One region of the Acidovorax sp. GW835-FHT14B10 genome, then DNA from elsewhere that is predicted to be linked to it. Evidence: predicted binding sites of a transcription regulator. Region 1 holds the regulator's gene; the other holds the start of a gene.
The links. Region 1 encodes HrcA, which represses chaperone genes, less so after heat shock. Its sites were predicted from a motif close to TTAGCACTCNNNNNNNNNGAGTGCTAA; they were not measured.

Region 2: AC1Q5S_RS18905 (co-chaperone GroES) is a predicted target of HrcA. The motif match lies at 2,184-2,210, and genes of this name have one in related genera.

Annotation. Positions count from the first base shown of each region.
Region 1 covers NZ_JBXAGC010000002.1:59,677-67,438, forward strand. The annotation lists gene AC1Q5S_RS02165 (ferritin-like domain-containing protein) at 1-372, shown strand, start outside; partial or broken gene AC1Q5S_RS02170 (YkvA family protein) at 500-745, shown strand; tRNA gene AC1Q5S_RS02175 (tRNA-Ile) at 911-989, opposite strand; gene hrcA (heat-inducible transcriptional repressor HrcA) at 1,190-2,194, opposite strand; gene AC1Q5S_RS02185 (NAD kinase) at 2,223-3,119, shown strand; gene recN (DNA repair protein RecN) at 3,122-4,789, shown strand; gene rapZ (RNase adapter RapZ) at 4,792-5,655, shown strand; gene mutY (A/G-specific adenine glycosylase) at 5,687-6,739, opposite strand; gene AC1Q5S_RS02205 (dynamin family protein) at 6,736-7,762, opposite strand, start outside.
Region 2 covers NZ_JBXAGC010000031.1:15,604-23,365, forward strand. The annotation lists gene groL (chaperonin GroEL) at 1-1,627, opposite strand, end outside; gene AC1Q5S_RS18905 (co-chaperone GroES) at 1,803-2,093, opposite strand; gene AC1Q5S_RS18910 (YcjF family protein) at 2,994-3,968, opposite strand; gene AC1Q5S_RS18915 (AMP-binding protein) at 4,239-5,747, shown strand; gene AC1Q5S_RS18920 (DsbA family oxidoreductase) at 5,815-6,462, shown strand; gene AC1Q5S_RS18925 (CreA family protein) at 6,607-7,107, opposite strand; gene cphA (cyanophycin synthetase) at 7,104-7,762, opposite strand, start outside.

The DNA of each region.
Region 1 (7,762 bases):
CACTACTCGCTCATGGTGTATGGCTACAACCGCATTCCCATCGTATCCTGGATGAAGGGCAACGCCGATGAGAGCCTGGCCCATGCTCACAAAGCCGGGGAAATGGTCACGCTGCTGGGCGGCCACCCGTCCCTCAAGATCGGCCCCCTGCTGGAAACCGAACAGCACGACATTGGCGACATTCTGCGCGAGAGCTTGTCGCACGAGAAAACCGCCCTGGCCGCGTACTACGATTTGCTCAAGATCGCGGAAGGCCACTCGGTACTTCTGGAAGAGTACGCCCGCGAGATGATCGTCAATGAAGAGCTGCATCAAGACGAGGTCAACAAGATGCTGCGCCGTCCGGGCGAGACCGCAGCGTTCAAGGGCTAATACTGACAGCGGCACGGCGACTTTGGCGACACACCTTTAATGGGTGTCGCCCACCTAGCCATCACTCAGACTTTGACTTGTGGGACGCTGCACGCCGGAGTTACGGCGCTTTTAGCGGGCTTGAAATCTGTTCAAACTCGACAATTTCAAAACCTGGGCCAAGCAACCTGAAACCCCGTGGTATGCAAAAGCGCAGGGGGTTTTCGTTGTGGCCTATGCGCTCAGCCCGATTGACCTTATTCCGGACTTCATACCCGTGCTGGGCTACGTGGATGATTTGCCGTTGTTGCCTTGCCTGATCTGACGCACGGTCAGGCTCGTACCCGTGTCGGTATTGACCGACTGCCGGTCTCGCGCGGACGACTGGATGAAACGTGGTGAGGGTAGCGGGCGGCACGGGCGCTGATCGGGGGATGGGTGCCGCACTGGTATTGGCGCAGGTGCTGCGAGGCCCGCAGCGACACTGTGTGGCCAGTAGCCGGGGCTTTGCGGGGCTCAGTAACGAAAAAACCCCAGATGGTGAGGGCTGGGGTTTTTTTGGTGGGACGCCCGTGAGTCGAACACGGCACCAATAGATTATGAGTCTACTGCTCTAACCAAGCATGAGCTAGCGTCCCGAAATTTTTGCTACTCGGCCGTTACATGGCGGCTTCGCTTGGGCGGTCACTACCTGCGCAAGGTGTTGATTTTATTGAGTTTAATCCCCTGCTTCAACATCTTGAACGATGTAGCATGAGTCCTCTGCTCTCACCAACTGAACTAACGCCCCTCGCGCCAGCGCTGAATCAGACGGAGCACGGCAAGTATTGTAGGGTGTTTATTTGCGGTAACTGAGCGCGTTGGACACCAGCTTGGAAGTAATGTCCACGATCTGGATCATCCGGTCATAGGGCATGCGGGTGGGGCCGATCACCCCCAGCGTACCCACCACCCGGCCGTCCACTTCGTAAGGTGCGCTAACAATCGAGAGCTCTTCGAACGGCACAACCTGGCTCTCTCCGCCGATGTAGATACGGACGCCCTCTGCCTGGCTGGAGATGTCCAGAAGGCGAAGTATCTGGGTTTTCTGTTCGAACAAATCGAAGGCCCTGCGAAGGTTGCCCATGTCGCTAGAGAAATCGCTCACTGCCAGCAGGTTTCTTTCGCCAGAAATGACGACCTCATCCTGCGCTTCGGAAAGGGCTTCCGAACTGATGTTGACCGCAGCCTGCATCAATGAAGCGATCTCCCCTCGCAGCATGTCCACCTCCGATTTGAGCTTTTCACGGACTTGCTCCATGGCCAAACCGGCATAGTGGGCATTCAGGAAGTTGGCGGCCTCGATCAACTGCGACTGTGAATAGTCCACATCGGTGAAGATGACACGGTTTTGCACATCTCCCTCCGGTGAAACAATGATCACCAGAAACCGGCGCTCCGAAAGTCGAAGAAATTCGATATGGCGGAACACGGAGGTGCGCCGCGGCGCCATCACGACACCCACAAACTGGGAGAGGTTCGACAAAAGGTGCGCCGCATTGGCAATCACTTTTTGCGGCTGCTCTGGCACCAGTTGTGGCGGCGTCAGTGGATCCCGCTGCACTGTCAGCATGGTGTCCACAAACAGGCGGTAGCCACGCGCGGTGGGGATTCTTCCAGCGGAGGTGTGGGGGCTTGCGATCAACCCCAGCGCCTCCAGATCCGCCATGACATTGCGTATCGTTGCCGGGGAGAGCTCCAACCCGGAAGCACGTGAAAGGGTGCGCGAACCCACAGGCTGCCCATCGGCGATATAGCGCTCGACCAGCGCTTTCAGCAACAACTTGGCACGGTCATCGAGCATGGAATGATTTTAATGATGTAATTTCGCGATGACGTCCAATTTCCGCCATGTTGCGCTTATCGGCAAGTATCAGGCAACTGCTGCCGGCGCCATGACCGATAGCTCGCGCCACGCCCTCGAAGAGATAGCTCAGTTTCTTGTTCGCCTGGGATGTCAGGTGGTGCTTGAAAAAGAAACCGCCATCAATACCAAACTGACCGCCTATCCCTCCATGGACGTGGACACCATTGGCGCCCAATGCGAACTGGGGCTCGTCGTTGGCGGAGATGGCACCATGCTCGGCATCGGTCGACAGCTCGCGCGCTATGGCACCCCGCTGATCGGAATCAATCAGGGGCGCCTGGGTTTCATCACCGACATTCCCTTCGGCAGCTATCAGGCAGCGCTCACTCCCATGCTGTGCGGAGAATACGAAGAGGATTTGCGCCCCCTGATGCGCGCACGCGTGGTTCGTGGGCAGGCCACGGTTTTCGAAGCCCTTGCCATGAACGATGTCGTGGTGAATCGCGGAGCCACATCCGGCATGGTGGAACTTCGCGTGGAAGTGGGCGGGCAATTCGTGGCCAACCAGAGGGCTGACGGGCTCATCATTGCATCGCCCACCGGATCAACAGCCTACGCACTTTCCGCGGGCGGCCCCATGCTGCACCCGTCCATTCCAGGGTGGGTATTGGTTCCCATCGCACCCCATACCCTTTCAAACCGCCCTATCGTTTTATCGGACGCCACCGAAGTGGCCGTCGAGATAGTGAGTGGCAGGGACGTCAGCGCCAATTTCGACATGCAGTCTCTGGCGTCACTGCTGCACGGTGACCGGATTCTTGTTCAGCGCTCCGAGCACAGCGTTCGGTTTTTGCACCCGCTCGGCTGGAACTATTTCGCGACACTGCGCAAGAAGTTACGCTGGAACGAAGGGGGCTCCTAATCATGGCGCTCAGGCGAATCACCCTGCGGGACTTCGTGATTGTTCGAGAACTTGCTCTGGATCTACAGACAGGCTTCACCGTGTTGACCGGGGAAACCGGGGCCGGCAAATCGATTCTGGTGGATGCGCTGCAACTGGCACTGGGCGCTCGCGCGGATGCAGGGTACGTGCGTGAAGGCGCCCGCCATGCCGATGTGTGCGCAGAATTCGATTCCCCCAGCCACTTGCACCCATGGTTCGAAGAAGCGGGGATCGAGGCCAGCGACATCTTGCTACTGCGCCGAACCGTAGACACCCTGGGGAAAAGTCGAGCGTGGATCAATGGCACGCCGGCTACCGCAACGCAACTCCGCCACCTGGGGGATCAATTATTGGACATTCATGGCCAGCACGCATGGCAGAGTCTGACCCGCCCGGATTCCGTGCGCGGCTTGCTGGACGCTTATGCGGGTATTTCGCTGCAGGAATTGTCTGCAAGCTGGACCCAATGGCGTGTCGCCCAGAAGATCCTGGAGGAAGCACGTGCGGCCCAAGCATCTCTGCAGCAAGAGCGCGAGCGGCTGCAATGGCAAATTGCTGAAATCAGCAAACTGGCCCCCGGAGACGACGAGTGGGTGGACCTGGAAATGCAGCACCAGCGTCTCTCGCATGCCCACACGCTGCTGGAAGCCGCCCAGGATGCACTGGCAACCCTCGACGAGGAGGAGTCGGGCGCACATTCCAGACTGACGCGCGCTGTCTCACGACTGCAGAACCACGAGCAGCTTGAACCTGTGTTTGGCGACCTGGCAAATATCCTTTCGTCCAGCTTGGCGCAGACCAGCGATGTCATCCGCTCGCTGCAAGCCTATCTGAGGCGTACCGACCTGGACCCGGAACGTCTTGCAGATCTCGACGTGCGCGTGTCGCAGTGGATGACTCTGGCGAGGCGCTACAAGCGCCAACCTTCAGAATTGCCCGCCTTGCTGCAAGCTTGGAAAACAGAACTGCTGCGTCTGGACGCTGCAGCCGATCTCGCCAGCCTCGAATCAACCCAAGCGAGCACCGCCAAAGCCTACCAAACCATCGCACGCGCCATTTCGCGCGGTAGAGCAAAGGCTGCACCCCAACTGTCCGCGGCCATCACACAGGCGATGCAGGGCCTGGGCATGACGGGAGGTGTGTTTGAGGTTTCGGTGACAACGGCCTCTGAGCCTGCACTGCATGGATTGGACGACGTTGCCTTTCTCGTGGCAGGCCACCCTGGCATGACGCCCCGCCCCATCGGCAAGGTCGCATCGGGCGGCGAGCTGTCACGGCTTTCCCTGGCCATTTCCGTGACCACCAGCGAACTGGGTACGGCGCCCACCCTGGTTTTTGACGAAGTGGATTCGGGCGTCGGAGGGGCCGTGGCAGAAACTGTGGGTCGATTGATGCGGCAACTGGGACGCGACCGGCAGGTGCTGGCAGTCACCCACTTGCCGCAGGTGGCAGCCTATGCAGACCACCATCTCATGGTGTTCAAGCGTCGCAATGCGGACGGAACCACCAGCACCGTCAGGCCGCTTCTGGGCGACCAGCGGATTGCGGAAGTGGCCCGCATGCTTGGCGGTGAACACCCCACGGGAACCACCCTGGCGCATGCCAACGAAATGTTAAGCCTTGCTACTACCTCGACAATGGAACGATGACCATGTCCCTGGAAATTGTGCTGATCACCGGAATGTCTGGCTCGGGAAAATCCGTGGCGTTGCATGCGCTGGAGGATTACGGGTATTACTGCGTTGACAACCTGCCCCCTGAATTGCTCCCCGCTTTTGTGGCACTGGAGCACAAGCACCACGGGAACCGCGTGGCAATCGCCATGGATGTGCGCAGCGCCACGTCACTACCGCAAGTACCCCGGGAACTGGACCGTCTGCGCAAACAGGGGGTGATTGTTCAGTCCATCTTCCTGGATGCGACCACAGACACACTGGTTCGCCGTTTTTCCGAGACACGTCGCCGCCACCCTTTGTCGCATGATGATGTTCCAGATGGCCGTCGAGCACTCACGCAGGTGATTGAACTGGAGCGCGATTTGCTGACGGATCTGCGGGAGCAGGCACATGTCATAGACACCAGCACGATAAGGGCATCCCAGCTCCAGAGCTATGTCAAAGACCTGATGCCATCGGCGCCGGGGCAGCTCACACTGGTTTTCCAGTCGTTCGCATTCAAGCGGGGAATTCCCGTGGATGCCGACTATGTGTTCGACGTCCGGATGCTACCCAACCCCCATTACGAACCCGCGCTGCGCGACCTGACGGGACTGGATGCCCCTGTCGCAGACTTTCTACGCCAACAGGCGGATGTGCGGCTGATGGGCCAGCACATCGAGAAATTTCTCTCCTATTGGCTGGACATGCTGGACCGGAACCACCGAAGCTATGTGACGGTAGCCGTCGGATGCACAGGCGGTCAGCACAGATCCGTCTATCTCGTGGAGCAATTGGCCCAGGTATTCAGCGACCGATGGACCGTTCTGCGACGCCATCGCGAGTTGGATGGTCGCTAAAAAAACGTGCCACAGCGAGGTCCTGCTGAGCCTACAGCCGGGCCAGTAGTTTGCGAACGGGGGCAGGAAGGCCCATGACAGCGATCTGTTCCGCAGTAAACCAGCCTCCGCCATCGTCTGGCGTTGCCTCACCATATTGCCGCACGATCACAGGATGCAAGTACAGATCGCGATGGGTCAGCACATGAAGAAAAGGGACCCCCTCCTCCATGGTTTTCACAGAGGGGCGCCCTGCTGCATCGAAAAATGCCGAGACATCCGACCGAAGGGGAAAGATGGGCACGCAATACAGGCCAGCCCATATGCCTGCCGAAGGGCGGCGGGACAACCAAAATTTCCCCGCAGGATCCTCCAGAACCATGAGCCACCACGATTCTGAGCGGCGCTTGAGCTTGCGCGTTCTCACGGGATACCGTTCGGGCTCCCCAACGCGATGTGCAACGCACACAGTCTGCAAAGGGCATTGCGGACAAGCGGGATTGCGAGGCATGCACAAGCTGGCCCCCAAATCCATCAGACCCTGGGTATAGCGCGGCATCGCCGTGTCAATGTCCACCGATGGCAACAAGGCCTGTGCATGCGCCCACAATGTCCGCTCGTTCCGAGCCACTGCCAGATCCTCGTCAAAACCCAGCACGCGTGTCAGCACCCTTCGCACGTTGGCGTCCAGGATGGGCGTGCGCTCCGCAAAACAGAAAGCCGCAATCGCGCCCGCCGTTGAGCGCCCAATTCCGGGCAACGTAGCCAGCACCTGCGCACTGCGGGGAAAAATTCCGCCGTGCTCGCTGACAACAGTCTGTGCACAGCGGTGGAGATTGCGTGCCCGGCTGTAGTACCCGAGGCCACTCCACAGAGCCATGACCTCATCCAGCGACGCGTTGGCCAAGGCGCTCACATCGGGGAACCGCTCCAAAAACCGCGCGTAATAGCCCAGCACCGTGCTGACCTGGGTTTGTTGCAGCATGATTTCAGACAGCCAGACCCGATAAGGATCGCGTGTCTGCTGCCAAGGCAGGTGGTTGCGTCCGTGGATTGCCTGCCAGTGAACCACTCGCGTGGCAACATCTGTTTCCGAAAGAATCATGCAGGCATCAGCCCGGGGCGTTCTGTGGCCTCCGCCGAGACGGGCAACGCTATCAACTGGGCTGTCAGTTCGGTCAAGCGTCGTTCCAGTTGAATGAGTTCCTCTTCACCCGCCTCGATCTCTGAAATTCGCTCCACCAGGCCAGTGGCTGCATGCTGAATCCGGTCAACCGCCTCTATGCGTCTGGTAAAACTCCGACGGCGCTCACGCAACTGGGCGTCCAGTTGAGCCGTAGCAGACTTGCTCCACAATTCCAGATCATTGGCCGCCGACTCGTACACCGTGCGCAAACGCATGGCCAAGGCACGAACCAGGCGCTCGGCGAATTCAGGCTGCGCCAGCTTCAGGACATTGCCAACCCCAAGGTATTGCAGATGGCTCTGCTCAATCTGCGAGAGTTCTTGGACAAAGTGTTCGAGTTTCGGAGGGGGGGGCACCTGCAAAGAAAACCCGAATTCCGCATTCAGCTGGCGAAACGTGCCCCCTAGCATCGCCTGTATTTCAATACTGGATGCTTGCGCTTTATCCAACGTTCCCCTGAATTTTTCAAAGGTCTGGACGTAGATCTTGCGCACGCCGAGCTTCAGCCCTTTTTGCTGGAGCATTTGCGCCAACTCGGTCAACTCCAGCTTGAGGGACTTCGCCCCCAACTGATGAAAAACGTCCCGCAACAGCTTGAGATGCACCGCACGAACCGCCTGAATCTTGGCAGCGCTCATATCAAACTCGCGCTGTTCCTGCTCAACACGGTGGCGCATCGACACGATCACCGAAGCATTTTTGCCCCGGAGATTTCGCAGTTCAGCCATCTGATCGTCCAAATCCCTGCGACGAATATTGATGACACGCGCAGTTTCAGCACGCAAACCCGCCACACCCGTTGCCACGGCAGCACGCAGGATGGCTTGACGACGGCCCATGATCCCCCTGGCCAGCGCCTCTTCCAGTGAAGGCAGGCCGCTGGATTCGAGAAGAAGATCGTCACACGTGATTTTTGCCAGCAGCCCCTTTTGGGCAGAAACA
Region 2 (7,762 bases), on a different contig from region 1:
CCATACCGCCCATGTCGGGCATGCCGCCGCCGGCAGCGGCTTCTTCCTTCGGAGCCTCGGCCACCATGGCTTCGGTCGTCAGCAGCAGCGATGCCACGGAAGCGGCGTTCTGCAGGGCCGTGCGGGTGACCTTCGTGGGGTCCAGGATGCCCAGTTCGAGCATGTCGCCGTACGTGTCGTTCGAGGCGTTGAAACCGTAGTTGCCCTTGCCGGCCAACACAGCGTTCACCACCACCGAGGCTTCACCACCGGCGTTGTTCACGATTTCACGCAGGGGGGCTTCGATGGCCTTGAGCACCAGCTTGATACCGGCTTCCTGGTCGGCGTTGTCGCCCTTGACCGTGTCGCCCACGGCTTGCTTGGCACGCAGCAGGGCCACGCCACCACCAGCCACAACGCCTTCTTCCACCGCTGCGCGCGTTGCGTGCAGTGCGTCTTCCACGCGGGCCTTCTTTTCCTTCATTTCGACTTCGGTGGCAGCGCCCACCTTGATCACGGCCACACCGCCGGCCAGCTTGGCCACGCGTTCCTGCAGCTTTTCGCGGTCGTAGTCGGACGTGGCTTCTTCGATCTGCACGCGCACTTGCTTGACGCGGGCTTCGATGTCAGCGGCAGCACCGGCGCCGTCGATGATGATGGTGTTTTCCTTGCCCACTTCGATGCGCTTGGCCTGGCCCAGGTCGGCCAGGGTCACCTTCTCGAGGGTCAGGCCCACTTCTTCGGCGATGACCTTGCCGCCCGTCAGGATGGCGATGTCTTCCAGCATGGCCTTGCGGCGGTCGCCGAAGCCAGGAGCCTTCACAGCCACGACCTTCAGGATGCCGCGGATGGTGTTCACGACCAAGGTAGCCAGGGCTTCACCTTCGACTTCTTCGGCAATGATCAGCAGCGGACGGCCGGCCTTGGCCACTTGCTCCAGCGTGGGCAGCAGGTCGCGGATGTTGCTGATTTTCTTGTCGAACAGCAGCACGAAGGGGTTGTCCAGAATCGCGGATTGCTTTTCGGGGTTGTTGATGAAGTAGGGCGACAGGTAGCCACGGTCGAACTGCATGCCTTCCACGACGTCCAGTTCGGAGTCGAGCGACTTGCCGTCTTCCACGGTGATCACGCCTTCCTTGCCGACCTTGTCCATGGCGTCAGCGATCAGCTTGCCGATGGTTTCGTCGGAGTTGGCGGAGATCGAACCGACCTGGGCGATTTCCTTGGAGGTGGTGGTGGGCTTGGAAGCCTTCTTCAGCTCGATCACCAGGGCTGCAACAGCCTTGTCGATACCGCGCTTGAGGTCCATGGGGTTGATGCCGGCGGCCACGTACTTGAAGCCTTCGCGCACGATGGCTTGTGCCAACACGGTGGCGGTGGTGGTGCCGTCACCCGCGTTGTCGCTGGTCTTGGAGGCCACTTCCTTCACGAGCTGGGCGCCCATGTTCTGCAGCTTGTCCTTGAGTTCGATTTCCTTGGCCACGGACACACCGTCCTTGGTCACGGTGGGGGCGCCGAACGAGCGCTCCAGCACCACGTTGCGGCCCTTGGGGCCCAGGGTGACCTTGACCGCGTTGGCCAGGATGTTCACGCCTTCAACCATGCGTGCGCGGGCTTCGCCGCCGAAAACTACGTCTTTTGCTGCCATGTTTGGCTCCTAGAGAAATCTAAAAATTCGTGAAACAGATGACTGAGTCGAGAAAAGAATTGCGTAGCGAGCGGCTCACAGGCTAGGCGGACGGAGCGCAGGAACCGGAACGTACTTCCCGTACGTGAGGATTCCGAGCACCGCCCAACGACGCATGTGGGCCGCGCAGTAGCAATTACTTCTCGACAACGGCGAACAGGTCGTCTTCCTTCATCACCAGCAGCTCGTCGCCCTTGACCTTGACGGTCTGGCCCGAGTACTTGCCGAACAGAACGCGGTCACCGACCTTCACGTTCAGGGCGATCAGCTCGCCCTTGTCGTTCTTCTTGCCGGGGCCGACGGCCAGCACTTCACCTTGATCGGGCTTTTCAGCGGCGTTGTCGGGGATCACGATGCCGGAGGCGGTCGTGGTTTCGCTTTCGATACGCTTGACGATCACGCGATCGTGCAGAGGGCGAAGGTTCATTGCATTGCTCCTGTTGACTGAAATAAAAAGCCGGATGAAAAGGCGCCCGCACTGCGAACACCACCAAACTTCCTCGCGACAAGCGCCTTGTTAGCACTCGTTTGAGGCGAGTGCTAATGATAGAGGCATTTGTGGCCGTTTCAAGACGTCCCCTGGCGGATGGGGGATTTTGGGGAGGGAGAATGCAGCGGCAGGCGGTCACCTTGCAGGGTTGCACCGGCCCGGTGGGCTCTTCCTGCCGGTTCACTGTCTCTGGTGGTAACGGATTGCTATTGAAAAATAGCTGCTTGCGCAATGCCAGAAAGCGCTGAAACCCATTAATGCAGTCAACTGCAATGCGACCGTGGGGAGGACGCCGTTTCAAGTTCCCAGCCTGATCACCGCCGCTTCCCGGCGCTGGCCTGCCGCGCCAGCAGAGCGCAGGCTGCGTTCAGGGTGTGCGTGGTGGTCAGGGCGCGTGCAATCTGCTTGTGGGTATCGGCATGCAGCAGGCATTGCCATGGAGCCCGGGCACCGCGCAGCTGGGCAGAAAAAATGCCGCCACCACGCCCCATTCCACCGCCTGGGGCCATTGCAGCAGTGGGCACCCCACCCCAAACACCAGCAGCGCAAGACCCTCGGCGGTCGCCACACACCGTGACGGCAGGGGGGCGGATATTTCTGCAGGGTCCGTGGTGGCGTGCAGGCCGATTCCGGCATGTGCCGATGTGCCCGCCATGGGCCTGTGCAGCGGTGTTGCAACGGCGCAGCAGCGTCTGCCCGCCCCAGCGCGCGGCCGCCGCACCAGGGCAACCGCCGACAGGCGTATTTTCTGAATGAAAATAGCTTGAAACGCTTATAAAAAAGCGCTTCAAGCTATTAATCGGATAGCAATTTGTGGGCGATACCTTGCCCCCCGACCTACGCTCCCCGTACCAGCGCCAGGATCTGGCCGGCGTCCAGCGTTGCGGCCTTTTGCTGGATCTGTGGCAGGTATTGTGTTTGCAGCTGCTTGGCGGGGCCGAGCAGGTTCTGGAACGTGTCGCGCAGCATGGTGGTGCTCATGACCCGGCCCCCGGCGTAGTAGCGCCGGGCCACCTGCCCCAGCGCATAGGTCGTGGCAAACGAAAACGCCATACCAGTGGCGGCACCGCCCATGCGGCCGATGGTTTTGCCCGCTGCCTTGCCCAGCAGGCCTCCGAGCAATTTGCGGCCAAACTGCTCCAGGTATTGCGAGGTCAGACCCACGCCAGCGGCGGCGATGAACTCCTTGATGTGGCCCTGGTCCAGTTCCACGCCATGGGCCTTGCCGATGCCATACACCATCTTCACCTGCAGCGGGATGATGGCCATTGACGCCCAGGACTGCGGCAGCAGCTCCAGCGCGCCGTTGAGCAGGGCGTAATGGAGGATGGACTGGTCCAGGCCCGCATCGGAAGCGGCAGGGGCGGCTGCGGCCACCGCCGCCGTGGCCACCGGGGCTGCCGCAGGGATGGCCATGGGCACAGCCTTTTCTGCCGCCGCCACCAGCGCGTCGGCTTCCTGGTCAAACACGTCGGTCTGCGGTGTGCCCAGTTGCAGCAATGTTTTGAGCGTGGCCAGAAAATCGCGCTCGGCCGCTGTCTGGCGGCCATCCACATCGCACACGCACACCGCCATTTCGTAGGCGAGCTGGCGGTGCATGGGTTCGCTCAGGGCGCTGGCTGCGGCCTGCAAGCTGGTGCGCTGGAGCAGCACGTCCTGGTAGATGCGCGGCAGGTCGGCCATGCCCGCGTCGCCGGCCAGCGACTGGGCGATGCGGCGGATTTCTTCGCGCTCGGCGTCGTCCTTGTCACCGTCCGCAAATGCGGCCAGAAGGGCGATGGTGAGGATGGATTTTTGCTGGTCCAGTGTCATGCGTTGCAGCTCCCGGGGAGCGGTAAAAAGGAAGGGGGCCGAATAAACCAGGCGCAACGCAATCAAGGAAACCAAGGCAGCGCCGGATGTGTACCGTGCATATGCAGTCTAGGCAATCGCGTTTCAACGCCACAGTTTGTGGGGAATTGGCGGCGCGCCCGGCATGCCGTGGCTGCGGGTTTCCCCGCGGGGCGCGGCGTGTGTGCCGCAGGCCCTATCGCCTACAGTTGCGCAGGCTCCCCCGCATTCCTCCGTGATGAAGCGCACCCCATGAACATTGCCCATCTGCTCCACCGCAGCGCCCAGCGCTACCCCGATCAACCTGCCGTGCTGCACGGCGACCAGGTGGTGCTGCGCTATGGCGCCCTGGGTGCGCGCGCGGCGGCCCTGGCGGCCTGGCTGCGCACGCAGTGCGGTGTGGCGCCGGGTGACCGCGTGGCCATCTACGCCGCCAACTGCCCGGAGTACCTGGAGGCTCTGCATGCCATTGTGTGGGCGGGCGCGGTGTCGGTGCCGGTCAACTACAAACTGCATGCCAAGGAGCTGGCGCATGTGCTGGCCGATTCCGGTGCGCGCGTGGTGCTGGCGTCGCAGGCGCTCGCTGCCGCCGCGCGCGAAGCCGGTGCACCGGAGGCCGGCCTGCTGGTGTTGGGCTCGGATGCCTATGCCGCTGCCGTGCGGCATGCGCCCATGGAGGTCCATGACCGCGCGCCGCAGGATGTGGCCTCGCTGTTCTACACCTCGGGCACCACCGGCCGCCCCAAGGGCGTGATGCAGACGCACCGCAACCTGCTGGCCATGACGGCCTGCTATTTCACCGATGTGGACGACATCGCCCCGGGCGACGCCATGGTGTATGCCGCCCCCATGTCGCACGGCGCGGGGCTCTACAACTACGCCCAGGTGCTGCGCGGCGGGCGGCATGTCGTGCCCGTGTCGGGCGGTTTCGAGCCCGCCGAACTGGTGCAGCTGGCCGCCTCGGTGGGCCCGCTCACGCTGTTTGCCGCGCCCACCATGGTGCACCGGCTGGTCGAGCATGTGCGGGCCACGGGCGCGGAGGTGGCGGGCTTCAAGACCATCGTGTACGGCGGCGGCCCCATGTATGCCGACGACCTGCGCGCCGCGCTGGCCACCCTGGGCAACCGTTTCGTGCAGATCTACGGCCAGGGCGAAAGTCCCATGACCATCACCGCCCTCTCGCGTGCGCAGCTGGCCGACCGCCACCACCCGCGCTGGGCCGAGCGCATGGCTTCGGTGGGCGTGGCGCAGTCGCTGGTGGAGGTGCGCGTGGTCGATGCGGCCGGCCAGCCTGTGCCCGCAGGCGAGACCGGCGAGGTGGTGGTGCGCGGCGAAACCGTGATGCCCGGCTACTGGAACAACCCCGAGGCCACGGCCCAGACACTGCGCGATGGCTGGCTGTACACCGGCGACATGGGGTGCCTGGACATTGACGGTTTTCTCACGCTCAAGGACCGGTCCAAGGACGTGATCATCTCGGGCGGCTCCAACATCTACCCGCGCGAGGTCGAAGAAGTGCTGCTGCTGCACCCGCAGGTGCGCGAGGTGGCCGTGGTGGGGCAGCCGGATGCGGAGTGGGGCGAGGTGCCTGTGGCCTTTGTGGTGGGCGATGAGGGGGTGACGCCGGATGCGCTGGACGCGCTGTGCCTGGCGCACATTGCGCGCTTCAAGCGCCCTCGGCGGTACCGTTTTGTGCCCGCCTTGCCCAAGAACAGCTATGGCAAGGTGCCCAAGACGGCGTTGCGGGAGATGCTGGGTTAAAAGCCCGGCCTGCAAAGGCCAATGCGTGGGCCTACCATTGTGGCCTGCACTTTTCTGCGAGCCCGCCATGACCACCACCCTCAAGATCGATTTCGTCTCCGATGTCTCCTGCCCCTGGTGCGTCATCGGCCTCAAGGCGCTGGAGCAGGCTGCCGATCGCCTGAAGAGCGAAGTAGCTCTTGACATGCACTTTCAGCCGTTCGAGCTGAATCCTCAGATGGGCCCCGAGGGCCAGGACATCAACGAGCATCTGCAGGAGAAGTATGGCTCCACGCCTGAGCAACTTGAGCGCAACCGCGAAGCCATTGCGGCGCGTGGAGCTGAGCTGGGATTCACTTTCGGCAAGGGCAAGCGCAGCCGTGTCTACAACACTTTCGACGCGCACCGTCTGTTGCACTGGGCCGAAGAAAACAGCTTGCAGCCACAGCTTAAGCTCGCGCTGTTCAAAGCGTATTTCACCGATGGGCACGACCCTAGCAACCATGAGGTGCTGGTGCGCGTGGCCGGTGAGGTGGGCCTGAATATGGATGAAGCGCGTGAGCTATTGGCGTCTGATCGTTTTGCGGAAGAGGTGCGCGAGCGTGAGCAGTTCTACCTGCAGCATGGCATCCATTCGGTGCCGGCCATCATCGTGAACGACCGGCATCTGATTCAGGGCGGGCAGCCGGTGGAGGTGTTCGAGCAGGCGCTGCGGCAGATTGCCAGCCAGCGGTGATGTTGGCGATGATTTTGATGGCTCCTAGCGTTTGATGAATAAGCGCTGGAGGCCAATTTGATGCATAAAAAAACAAAAGAGGCCTGCTGAGCCCCTTTTGTTTTTGGTGTCGTTGCCTTGCCGCTCGCCTGTCCGCCTGTCTACCTACTTGCGCAGCGGAATCGCCGTGGCCCGGTCCACCGGCACGGCCGTGACGCTGTTCTGCGGCGAACCGTCGATCAGCTTTTCCGAATAGGTCAGGTAGACCAGCGTGTTGCGCGCCGGGTCCACCATGCGCACGATGCGCAGGCGCTTGAACAGGATGGACATGCGCTCGCTGAACACCTCTTCCTGCTTCCTGAGCGGCTGGGGGATGCTGATGGCCCCCACCTGGCGGCAGGCGATCGAGGCTTCGGCGCGGTCTTCGGCCAGGCCCAGCGTGCCCTTGACGCCCCCGATGCGGGCGCGCGAGACATAGCAGGTCACACCCTGCACGCCGGGGTCGTCGTAGGCTTCCACGATGATGTCGTGGTCGCGGCCAATCCATTGGAAGGCCGTGTCCACCGTGCCGATTTTTTCGCCCGACGCCGCCAGCGCGGCGCAGGGTATAAGGGCACTGGCCAACAGCCCTGCCGCTGCCAAGGCCCGGCAGCGGGTGGTCATCATCCAGCCACCCCGGCTTCGGCGCAGCGCCGGGCCAGGTGGGCGAGGGCCTCTTCCACCTGGTCCACCAGCACCAGGCACAGGTCGCCCGGTTGCAGGCGATCGAGGGCTGCATCGATGGCGATGAACTCGCCGCGGATTTCCTCGACATGCTGGGTGCGCACGGCGTCGGCCAGGCCTTCGCGCAGCAGGGCCATCACTTCGCCGTCGCCGCGGCCACGCTGGGCGGCGTCCTGGTAGAGGATCACGTCTTCAAAGGCGGCGCCCAGGATCACGGTCTGCTCGCGGATGTCCTCGTCGCGGCGGTCGCCGGCGCCGCTGATCACCACGCTGCGGCGCTTGGCGGGCAGGGCCTCGACGGCCTGTACCAGGGCACGCATGGCGTCGGGGTTGTGGCCGTAGTCGGCGATCACCGTGGCACCCTTGAAATCCATGACGTTGAAACGGCCCGGGGCGTTGTCGCTGTCGTTCACAAAGCCCGAGAGGCCGCGGCGGATGGTCTGCCAGGGCAGGCCGGCGCCCCAGGCGGCGGCCACCGAGGCCATGACGTTCTCGACCTGGAAGCCGATCTTGCCGTTGCGCGTGATGGGCACGTCGCGCAGGTGGATGGTTTCGCGCCACGAACCTTCAGCGGCCACGATCGAGTCGCCATCCACGT